Desulfatibacillum aliphaticivorans DSM 15576: one gene and its partner. The protein of the gene in region 2 binds, or shares a complex with, the protein of the main gene of each other region. Links are inferred from orthologs where the notes say so. Each region holds a gene or a part of one and is shown on either strand. Other genes may lie near its edges.

Evidence for each region. Proteins that work in one complex are often made in the same cells at the same time.
Region 1: the proteins of G491_RS0128180 (region 2) and smc are in contact, whole or in part, in a crystal structure (PDB 3ZGX), measured with the Bacillus subtilis proteins. The link is inferred for Desulfatibacillum aliphaticivorans DSM 15576 from one-to-one orthologs.

The regions. Positions count from the first base shown.
Region 1 is NZ_AUCT01000007.1:88,432-94,677, forward strand. The notes cover bases 1,509-5,632. They hold smc (chromosome segregation protein SMC), read left to right. Parts: upstream 1,509-1,856; coding sequence 1,857-5,432; downstream 5,433-5,632. Other genes in these bases: ftsY (signal recognition particle-docking protein FtsY), read left to right, coding at 5,429-5,632. Outside these bases: G491_RS33555 (hypothetical protein), read right to left, coding at 1-1,303; more of ftsY, read left to right, coding at 5,633-6,246. UniProt on the Bacillus subtilis protein: Required for chromosome condensation and partitioning.
Region 2 is NZ_KE386983.1:116,131-121,078, reverse strand. What follows is about bases 943-3,768. They hold G491_RS0128180 (segregation and condensation protein A), read left to right. Parts: upstream 943-1,913; coding sequence 1,914-2,624; downstream 2,625-3,768. Other genes in these bases: scpB (SMC-Scp complex subunit ScpB), read left to right, coding at 2,630-3,664; trpS (tryptophan--tRNA ligase), read left to right, coding at 943-1,148. Also shown: G491_RS0128190 (site-2 protease family protein), read left to right, coding at 1-130; more of trpS, read left to right, coding at 165-942; G491_RS0128160 (enoyl-CoA hydratase/isomerase family protein), read left to right, coding at 4,154-4,948. UniProt on the Bacillus subtilis protein: Participates in chromosomal partition during cell division. May act via the formation of a condensin-like complex containing Smc and ScpB that pull DNA away from mid-cell into both cell halves.

The sequences.
Region 1 (6,246 bases), on a different replicon or contig from region 2:
CGGTGACCGGTGAATCATGGGATTCCAACTTTCCTTCCGCTTCCATTTCTTCGTGAACGGCCCGGACCACATCCCCAACTGTGGACATTCCCTCTTGGGCGTTATAGGGCAGGACAATGGAATAAATAGATTCCATGCCCTCCAGGATGCTTTCCAACTGGGTTTTTGCAATCATGGGGTTGGCATGCAAGGGCAAAGGCGCGTCCATGGTAAGTTTGGACGCTTTCCCGCCCAGCAGTTCGCTCAGGTGCAAACGTATCTCATTGTATAGAGGGTCTTCCTGAGGAGGCCGGGGCGCCGGGGGGGCAGCGGGGGACGGCCGGGCTTTAAGGGCCTCCTGCGGCGCAGATTGGAAAGGTTCATGGGCTTCAGGCGCTTGCCGGGAGCCTTTCCCGCCAGATTGGGCAGGTCGGGCGGCCGCGGGTGCGGCGGGAGCGGCCGCCGCAAGGGGCGGCGCCTGTTCCTGAGCAGGCTTCTTTTTCTTTTTCGGCGCCAGAATTTTTCTGTACTTCTTCAACCGGCTTCTAAAACGGGGATTTTCCTTTTCCAAAGCCTGGGCGACCATGCCGAACTGGTCCTTTATGGGCGAGTCCCCCACATACTCCTTCCACCTTTCAAACGCGGCGAGAACCAGGGCCTTGTCATCCCATTGCTTCATGACAGGCTCCAGAATGCCGCGGACGAATTTGGCGCCGGCGGAATCAATGGCAAGCCCCATGACGCCCAAAATAACCACAATCATCAGGAGCGCCCAATACCATTTTAAGGAAGTGAAATACCAGACCGCGACCACAAGCGCCAAAAACACGATGCCGATGCCCACATTGATGTTGGCGCTTCTTTCCGCATTATCCTTTTTTAAGGCCCGGTCATAGGCTTCGTCAAACAGGATGTACAACTTTTTGGCCTTGGCGAGAATTTCCTCTTTCTCCAGAGAGCTATCCTCCTCCCCATCCTCGCTCTCCTCCACGTCCTCTGCGTTTGTAACAGGGGGCGCCGAAGGCCTGGGCGCGGGTTTGATGGGCTCCGGCGCCGCATTAACCGGCGCCTGCTGTTTGGGCGCCTGCCCTGCTTCCGCGGCAAGCCTGCATATGGCGCCGGCCTTTTCAAAGGCCAATTGATATTTCATGGCCTCTTCCGCGGTTAAGCCTCTTTTGATGACAACCGTTTTACCGCTGAACAGTTTGTTTGCGCGGTCAGGGGTCATCCTGAACATTTTAGCGAGGTTATCTTTAACTTCCTGGGGCGCACGGCCAGCGGCGACCTGACCGGAGAACAACAGAGTAAAGCGGTCTTGCTCCATGTGCGGAATCTTCTCCTTGCTATGCATTAAAGGCGGGAACCAGCAATTCGAACTTTCTACCTAGGGTGTTGCTTTAACATTTTTCCAACATATAGCACGGAGCATAAATAAACGGCAAGCCGTCCGCCAGGCTTACAGTCAAAAGACTGTGCGGAAAAATATGGCCATCGGTTTTTTTTACCCCGCCGGCCCTTTTTTAAACCGGCGATACCTCCAACCCACTGTCTTGACTGGAATTCCAAGCCCAATTGCTAAGGCTTATCAAAACACCACATATAGTAGAGTAAATATTTTCAAAACACCCTCTGTTGTGTTTTTTCCTTTACAAGGGCCCTAAGCTCTGATAAATAGGACATCACTTGCATAGTAAATGCGCCATAGTATCCAAAGAAATTAAAGGGGGCTCGGCAAAATCAGCCGGGGGCGTCCTTAAAATCCGTGCGTCATTCTAATAAACTGCGGGCCCGAACCTGAAAAAGGGGGCGAGGCGGCCGCGGTTGCAATACATCGAAGAGATTACGGCAAGTTTCCATTCAAGGAGCGTGGAAATTCCATGAAACTCAAGCAGCTTGAACTTTGCGGTTTCAAGTCCTTTCCTGACAAGACGACCATTCCCTTTCCGGGAGGAGTGTCGGCGGTTGTGGGGCCGAACGGCTGCGGCAAGAGTAATATCGTGGACGCCATCCAGTGGGTCACCGGGGAGCAGCGAGCCAGGCAGCTTCGCGGGAAATCCATGGAGGATGTCATTTTTTCGGGTTCCAAAAGCCGCCCGCCGGTCAACATGGCCGAGGTTTCCATAACCTTCGCCAACGATAATGGCAGTTGCCCGGAGGAGTATCGCGACTTTTCCGAAATCATGGTGACCCGCCGTTTGTACAGGTCGGGCGAACGCGGGTATTTCATCAACAAGCAGCCCTGCCGCCTTAAGGACATCCAGAATCTGCTCATGGGCAGCGGGATCGGCGCCGGCACTTACGCGGTGATCCAGCAGGGCAACCTGGGCGCCATCACTGAGGCTGGCCCGGACGAACGGCGGATTTTTATTGAGGAAGCGGCGGGCATCACCCGATATAAGGCCCGAAAAAAGGAAGCTCAGTCCAAAATCAAGAGCACCCGCACCAACCTGTTGCGCGTCATGGACATCATTACGGAAGTGGAGCGCAACATGGCCTCCCTGAGCCGTCAGGCCAAAAAGGCGGAACGGTACAAGGAATACAAAAAGCGCATTGAAAAAATAGACATTGCCCTGGCTGCGTTGGAATTCGACCGGTACACCCAGAGAATTTCCGAAACTCACCGGCTGCTCCAGGAGTTGAAGGACCAGGAAATATCCCACGTCACCCAGTTGAGCAAGCTGGACGCGGCCATGGAGGAGATCCGCCAGGAACGCGCCTCCATGGCGGAGGACGTGAATAAAAAGGAAATCCGGTGCTTTGAGCTCCAGCGCCAGGTGGACCGGATGGAGAAGGATCTCCAATACGCCAAGACCGAGTCCTCCCGTTTGGCTCAGGAGGCCGGAGAACTGGAATCCCAGTTGGCCGGGCTTCGCGAAAAGCAGGAGCGCATCGTCCAGGACAGGAGCCAGTGCCGCGAAGACATGGAAAAAGCGGCCCGGGACCTGGAGCAGACCAAGGCCCTTTTGACGGACGACGAACAGGCTGTCACGAGCGTCAGGCAAAATCTGGCCCGGTACAAGGCGGCGTTGGAAGAGGAAAAATCCCGCCTGACCCAGCTTTTGGGAAACGAAGCCAAATACAGCAACATCTACCAGAACGCGGCCAACACCAAGCAGGATATCGCCCGCAGGCTCCGCCAGCTTTCCGAAGAAGTGGTCCGGGCCGGCCAGCGTGAGCAGGAAACCAAGCGGGCTTTGGCCGACGCGGAAGAAAACCTGGAAGGCATCCTGGAGGAAGCCGAATCCGTCAAGGGCGAGTTGGTCTACATTGAACAGGCCCTGGAGGAAAAGCGTGCGGAGCTGGGCGACCAGTTGAGAAAAGTCCAGACCCTGGACATGGAGCGCAGCAAGTCCAAGTCCCAGTTGAGCGCCCTTAAAAGGATGGAAGGCAACATGGAGTGGTTCCAAAAAGGCGTGCGCGAGGTGGTCGCCTGGGATCAGGAAGCCAACAAGGAGGATTCCCGGATTCTGGGCGTGCTGGCCGACGTGGTCAAGCCGGAGCCAGGCTACGAAGAAGCCGTGGAAGCGGCTTTGGGCGAGGCTCTGCAATTCGTCATCGTCAAGGACAAGCAAACCGCCCTGGACGCCATGGAGCACCTGGCCGAGGCCAAAAAAGGCCGGGCCGGCTTCATGCCCGTCTCTTGGGTGGATGCGGGCTTCACCCCCGGCTCCTTGAATCATGCATCTTCCCTGCTTCAGCATGTGGAGGCCGCCGACGGATGCGGGCATCTGATCAAATCGCTGCTTTCCGACGTGCTGGTGGCCGAGGACGCCAAGGCGGCCGTGGAATTGAAAAACGGCTACAATGATCTGACCGTGGTCACCAAGGACGGCGTGGTGCTGGTTTCTCCCCGGGGAATCGTCGGGGGGGGGCAGGAACACTCCGGTCCCGGCATCCTGGCCCAAAGGCAGCAGTTGACCCAGCTGGAAGAGACCATCGCTTCTTTGGAAGAGGAATTGGAGACGGCCAAGGAAAGCCAGGAAACCCTGGAAAAGGAAACCCGGGGCCTGGAAACCGATCTCCAGAGGATGGTGGAAGGCCTGCGGGATCTGGGCCGGGAGGAAATGGAAGCCCAAAAGGAAGTCTCGCGCCTTAAAGAAGACACAAAGCTGGCGGCCCGGCATCATCAGATCGTCATTTCGGAGCAGGACCAGCTCATGGGCGAAGAAGACGACGCGGAAGAAGAGTTGTCCAAATATAAAGGCTTGGTGGACGAGGCTGTAAACGAGGTCCAGCAGGCTGAAGAAGCGGTTAAGCAGGCGGCCATCCAGGTGGAGCAGGCCGAGGCCGAGTTGGACGGCTTTTCGGAAAAAACCACGGATCTTCGCGTGGAAATAAGCGCCCTGTCCGCCCGCCTGGACAACCAAAAGGAAACTTACGTCCGGTTGGCCGAGTTTGAAGAGGAAAACCAAAAGCGCCTGGAATATACGGAGCGCGAAGCCCTTAGGCGGCGTTCGTCCTCGGGCCAGTCTTCGGATAAAATCGAAGAGCTGGAATCCCGCCTTACGGATGCTTATACGGAATTGACCCAGGCCAAGGAAGCCTTGGAGAAGGTGGAAATCTCCCGTCAGCAGATCGAGAATTCGCTGAAGGAAAGCGACGCCATGCAGGCCAGGATTAAGAACGAGCGGGAAAGCCATCGCGAAAAGGTTCGGGACCTGGAGCTTTCCCAGTCCCAGCGCAAGGTGCGTCAGGAAGCCGTGGCCTCCCGCATTCTGGAGAAGCTGGGCCGTCCTTTGACCCAGGCCAGGAACGACGAGGGCCTGCCCGACGTCAGCGATCCCAAGCTGGCGGACGAAGCGGCCATGGAAATGGACGACCTGCGCCAGAAGATCGGCCGCATGGGCGACGTGCACCTGGGCGCCATCAACGAGTACGAGGCCCTGCAGGAGCGTTACGAATTCCTGACTCAGCAGCGGGACGATCTCATGCACGCCATCGAGTCGTTGGAAAAGGTCATCCGCAAAATCAACCGCTTCACCCAGAAAAAATTCATGGAGACCTTCCAGAAGGTCAACGAGAAGCTGGCCCTGGTTTTTCCGCGTTTGTTCCACGGAGGTTCTGCGGAAATCAAGCTGTCCGAGCCGGACAAGCCCCTGGAAACCGGCGTGGAATTCGAAATTCGGCCCCAGGGCAAAAAGATCACCCGCATGAGCCTGCTTTCGGGCGGTGAAAAGGCCCTTTCGGCCATCGCCTTTGTGTTTGCCATCTTTTTGATCAAGCCCGCCTCCTTCTGCCTTATGGACGAGATTGACGCGCCTCTTGACGATGCCAACGTTTCGCGTTTTAATGAACTATTGAAGCTGATCGGGGAGAAATCCCAGATCGTAATGGTAACCCATAACAAGAAATCCATGGAATTCGCCGACATCCTATATGGAATCACCATGGAGAACAAAGGCGTCTCCAAAGTGGTGTCGGTCAACCTGGAAAAAGCTCAGGAAGCGGCATGAGTTGGTTTAAAAAAAAAGACAAGGCGGAAAAAGCCCAAGAGGCGAACGAAGATAAAAATCCGGAACAGGAAGCCCCCGAAGCCCAGGCGGAGGAACCAATCGCCGGAGCTGAAGAGGCCGCTCCGGCCGAGGAGGATGCGCCCCCCGCTTCTCCCAGGCAGGAGGCTGGCTTGGGGGCCAGGTTAAAGGACAAGCTGGCCAAGACCCGGGATGTCCTCAACACTCCCATCGAAGATTTTTTCATTACAAAAACCGAGTTGACGGAAGACTCCCTGGAGGAGTTGGAAGAAACGCTGATCACGGCGGACATGGGCGTGAACACGGTCATGGATCTGATGGAGCCCGTCGCCGAAAAGGTGAACAAAAAGCAGATCACCAATTCCAAAGAGTTGCGGGCCGCCCTTACAGACGCCATGCTGGACCTGATCAAGCCGGTCCATGAAAACAAGGAGCTGCCCAACAAAAAGCCCCTGGTCATCATGGTCGTGGGCGTGAACGGCGTGGGCAAAACCACCACCATCGGCAAGCTGGCCGCCAATTTCAAAAAGCAGGGCCAAAAGGTCATGCTGGTGGCGGCCGATACATTCAGGGCGGCCGCCGTGGAGCAGTTGGAAATCTGGGCTGAACGTGCAGGCGTCCAGATAGTGCGTCACAGGGATAATTCCGATCCGGCGGCGGTGGCTTATGACGGCGTGGCAGCCGCCGAAGCCCGGGGCATGGACGTGGTGATTATCGACACGGCGGGCAGGCTCCACACCCAAGTCAACTTGATGGAAGAATTGAAGAAAATCCGCCGGAGCTGCCACAAGAGCCT
Region 2 (4,948 bases):
ACCTTATGGTATAATAATTCTTTTCATCCTTCTGGCCACGGGCGTATTGTGGAAGGTCATGGATTTCTTTATCCAGCCCATCTGCAAAATCGCCCTGGGAGACCTGGCCAGGATCCTTTACGGCGGATGATTTTATAACCTTGTAACAACATAGGATAAGCAACATGAACAAACAGAGAATTCTTAGCGGTATGCGGCCCACCGGCCCCCTGCACCTGGGCCACCTTCACGGCGCCCTGGCCAACTGGAAAGACATGCAGGACAAGTACGACTGCTTTTATTTTATAGCCGACTGGCACGCCCTTACCACCAATTACGAAGACACCAGCAACACCGCCGCCTTTAGGACCGAAATGATGATAGACTGGCTTTCCGTAGGCCTGGACCCGGCCAAGAGCACCTTTTTCGTCCAGTCCGAGGTGAAGGAGCATGCGGAGCTGTTCCTGATATTGTCCATGATTACGCCCGTGCCCTGGCTGGAAAGAAACCCCACGTATAAAGACCAAATTGTCCAGATGGAGAACAAGGATCTCTCCACCTTCGGATTTTTGGGATACCCCGTGCTCCAGGCTGCGGACATCATTATGTATAAAGCGCACGGCGTGCCCGTGGGCATCGACCAGGTGCCCCATGTGGAACTGACCCGCGAAATCGTTCGCCGCTTTAACTATATGTACGGCGATGTCTTTGTGGAGCCCAAGGCGATCCTGACGGAAACCCCCAAACTTCTGGGCAGCGATAACCGGAAAATGAGCAAAAGCTACCAGAACGCCATCAACCTGGCGGATCCCCCGGACGTGGTTTCGCAAAAGGTTTCGGTAATGATCACCGACCCCCAGAGGATGCGGAAAAAAGACCCGGGAGACCCGGACATCTGTAACGTGTATTCCTTTCACAAGATTTACAGCCCGCCGGAAATGGTGGAACAGGTGAACAAGGAATGCCGGGCCGCGGAAATCGGATGCGTGCAGTGCAAAAAGCTCATGGCCGCCAACCTGACAGCCCAGTTGGAGCCCATTTACGAAAAGCGCGTCCATTTTGAAAAAAACAGGGACGAGGTCGAGGACATCATCAAAACCGGCAGCGACAAAGCCCGTGAAGTGGCCAAGGCCACCATGGAGGAAGTGCGGGCCGCGGTGAAGATTTAGCCCAACGCAACGAAGCGGCGTGTATCCAAATGCCGCAAACACTGTCGAATGGAAGCCCTTCAATCTTGGCCCCTTCCCCCCTGGCGGGGGAAGGACAGGATGGGGGGGAGTAAATATCAAGGCGGAAACAACCGGATAGGAGGGAGAGGCATTATCACCCCCTCCCCGGCCCTCCCCCGTCAAGGGGGAGGGAGCATCGTCCGCCGCGAGAGATAAGACTAATATCCGTCCCCGGAGGTCAATGCAGAGCAACAGCGCGTCACCCGCGCTGTTTGGGCTGGGAAACCCAGCCCCTACATGGCGGCGGGGATGGTTGCAACCTGGATGTAGGGGCGCTGCTTGCTGCGCCCGGTAGTTGCAAGGTTGCCCTGCGCTGTAGTTGCGAGGCTTCCTCGCGTTGTTATTGCGCGTCACCCGCGCAAAACGGGCAGGGAAAGCCTGCCCCTACAAGGCAGGCACGGGGGCCTGCCGCTACACGGCCCATCCGGCCGTCGCCTTTGGTTTAAACTCGTTCCCATGCTTTGCGTGGGAATGCATACAGGGGCCGCTTAAGAGAGATTGCCTCCCCCTAAGCGGATTGATGTTGGGTTCGCAGTCCAAAAGCATTGTTGGTTGTGAGAATCAACGAAGCCGGACTTCTTAACCCAACCTACGACTTGGCAATCGCGACGTAGGTTGGGTTGAGCCTGCGAAACCCAGCAAGAACCAGGGGGGCTTCGCTTGACGCTTCAATTTCATTTGGCAATTCAACAGGCCTGAGGGCTCATGCAAGAGGATCGCTATCACATTCATCTGGATGTCTTTGAAGGCCCCATGGACCTTCTGGTCCACCTGATTCGCAAGAACGAGGTGGACATCTACGACATCCCCATAGCGGTCATTGCAGACCAATACCTGGAGTACGTGGAGCAGATGCAAGCCATGAACGTGGATTTGGCCGGAGACTTTTTGCTCATGGCCGCCACCTTGATGCAGATCAAGTCCCGCATGCTCCTGCCCCGGCATTTTGACGATGAAGACGACGACGAAGACCCCCGTATGGAGATCGTGAGGCCCCTGGCCGAATATCTTCAGCTCAAGGAAGCGGCCGAGTCCATTGGGACGCGGCACCTTCTGGGGGATTCGGTTTTCGCCCGCAGCCCGGAGCCCATGGAGTTCGACGACCGGGAGGACGAGGTCATCATGGTGGGGCTGTTCGAGCTCATTGACGCCTTCGCCAAAATCCTGGAGAACGTCAGGCAGGAGGAGCTTGTCACCGTCACCGCCGAAACCGTGTCCGTCAAGGAACGGATCAACCAGATCGCCGATATCTTGGAGGAGAAGCAAACCGTCACCTTTACGGAGCTCTTTGGCGAAGATTACACCAAGATGGACATGATCGTCACCTTCCTGGCCTTGCTGGAAATGACCAAATTAAGCATTATCAAGATAGCGCAGCATTTACATTCCGGGATAATTCGTATATTTTACGCCTAAACTATATGGATAACTTAAAATACATCATAGAATCCCTTTTGTTCATCTCGTCCACGCCCCTTTCCATGGAGCGGCTGCGCCAGTCCATTCCCGAGGCGGACTCCAAGATGATACGGACCGCCCTGGAAACTCTGGGCCGGGAATACGAACTCCGGGGCGGAGGCTTCGCCCTTCACCACGTGGCCGGAGGATACCAGTTGCGCACACGCCCGGAGTACGCTCAATGGATCAAGCGCCTGCATCAGAGCCAGCCTGTGCGCCTGTCCAAGCCGGCCCTGGAAACCCTGGCCATCATCGCCTATCGCCAGCCGGTTTTGCGGAGCGACATCGAATACATCCGCGGCGTGGATTCGGGCGGCGTTTTAAAAATGCTTATGGAAAAGCAGTTGATCCGCGTGCTCGGCCGGGATACGGACAAGCCCGGCAGGCCCATGATCTACTCCACCACCAAAAAATTCCTGGAAGTCTTCGATCTGAAGGATTTGACCGAACTGCCCACGCTTAAGGAGTTGGAGGAACTGGGCCTGTCCAAAAAACAAAAAGACGAAGACGACTATGATCCCGACGATCTCTCCCCGGCCCTGCCCGATGCTGCGGGATTCGCGGAATTCCAGAATCGCCGCAACCTCACCCCGCTGGAGCCGCCCAACCTGGGCGCCGGAGAGCTCGTGGAATTTGCAGAGCCGGATCAGGAGGATCAGGAGCAAGACCAAGACCAAGCCTCCCGGGATTACGCCCTGGACGAAGACCGGTATCCCGAAGGCATGGATTTTTCCGGGGACTCGAATCATGATGGCGAGGACGACCAGGAGGAGGATTGGGATCAGTTAGAGGAAACCTGGGATGAGCCCGAACTCAGCCCGGACGAAGAGGATGATTTTTCCTCCGAACCGGACGACGAAGATCCCATGGACGATTTTTCGGAAGACGATTACGACGACCGGGATTTCGCCGAGGATTTTGACGATTCCGAGGAGGATTATTCCGGGGAGGAAGACTCCTGGGACGGGGACGATCTCCCGGAGGATGAAGAGGATTAGGCCCGCAAGCGAGACCCTTTGTAAAGAGGCTCGGTTTTCCTGCATCAAATGCAGCAAAACCTGAAAAAAGACTTGACGGACCTGACCATATGCCATTATACAGAGCACCAGACGCAGGGCGATTAACTCAGCGGGAGAGTGCTACCTTCACACGGTAGAAGTCACTGGTTCAATCCCAGTATCGCCCACCACAAGATTATAAAAGGCTGGTCCCATTCGGACCGGCCTTTTTTTATTTGGTCCCTTTTTTCCGCGAAAGAATTGCCTGTTTTCATATTGGGCTTGTCTTTTGCGAAAAAAACGATCAAGATAATGGGCATCCCCCCAAATACCGTAGAGTGTTGCGCCCGAATGTTGCGCCCTGAAACCATGGCTGAGGCCTGAATATCAGTTTTCCGGCTTTGCCGGACGCCGAAGGACGCGCTTCCAGCATTTAAGGAGCAAACCACCCATAGGCGGACTTTTTTAAGTCGGAATCGGAGCTGTGCTATGCAAACGGAAGATTTCAAGGACATCCTTTATGACAAAGGCGATGACGGCGTCGTCACCCTGACCTTAAACACCCCCAAAAGAAAAAACGCCTTGAGCGCCTATTCCTTTCTGGAGCTTTACTGGGCCATGGAGCATTTTGAAAAGGCCCCCGAGGCCGGCGTGATGATCATCACCGGCGCCAGGAACCCGGACTCCAATGATCCGGCTAAAGAGGCGTATAGCAGCGGCGGGTACTTTTCCACCGACGTCCTGGAAGGGCTGCCCGATGAAATTCTGCAGCAAATCGACCTGACGGACATCGCCCAAAAACGCTTTACGATGAAAATGTTCAACTGCTGCAAGCCCATTATTGCGGCCGTCAACGGCCTGGCCATGGGCGGCGCCTTTACCATGACCCTGGCCGGCTGCGATCTGGTCTACATGTCCGAACACGCCTGGGTGCAGATGCCTTTTTCAAAACTGGGACTGGTTCCCGAACTGGCGTCCACCTATTTTCTGCCTCGGCTGCTGGGTTTTCAAAAAGCCAAGGAAATCCTTTATTTTTCCAAAAAATTGACCGCCGCCGACTGCCTTGAACTGGGTCTGGCCAATGCAGTGCTGCCCCATGACGAACTCCTGGATTACGCCAGGGAGCAGGCCAGAAAACTGACGCCTCCCGGCGGCGCAGGCCTGGCCATCCAGGAAATGAAGCGCATCCTTCACAAGCCCCATGCCCATGAGGTCGCCCAGGCCCTGGACCTTGAAAACGAAGGGTTGAACAAGTTATGGAGCACGGAAGATTTCATGGAAGGG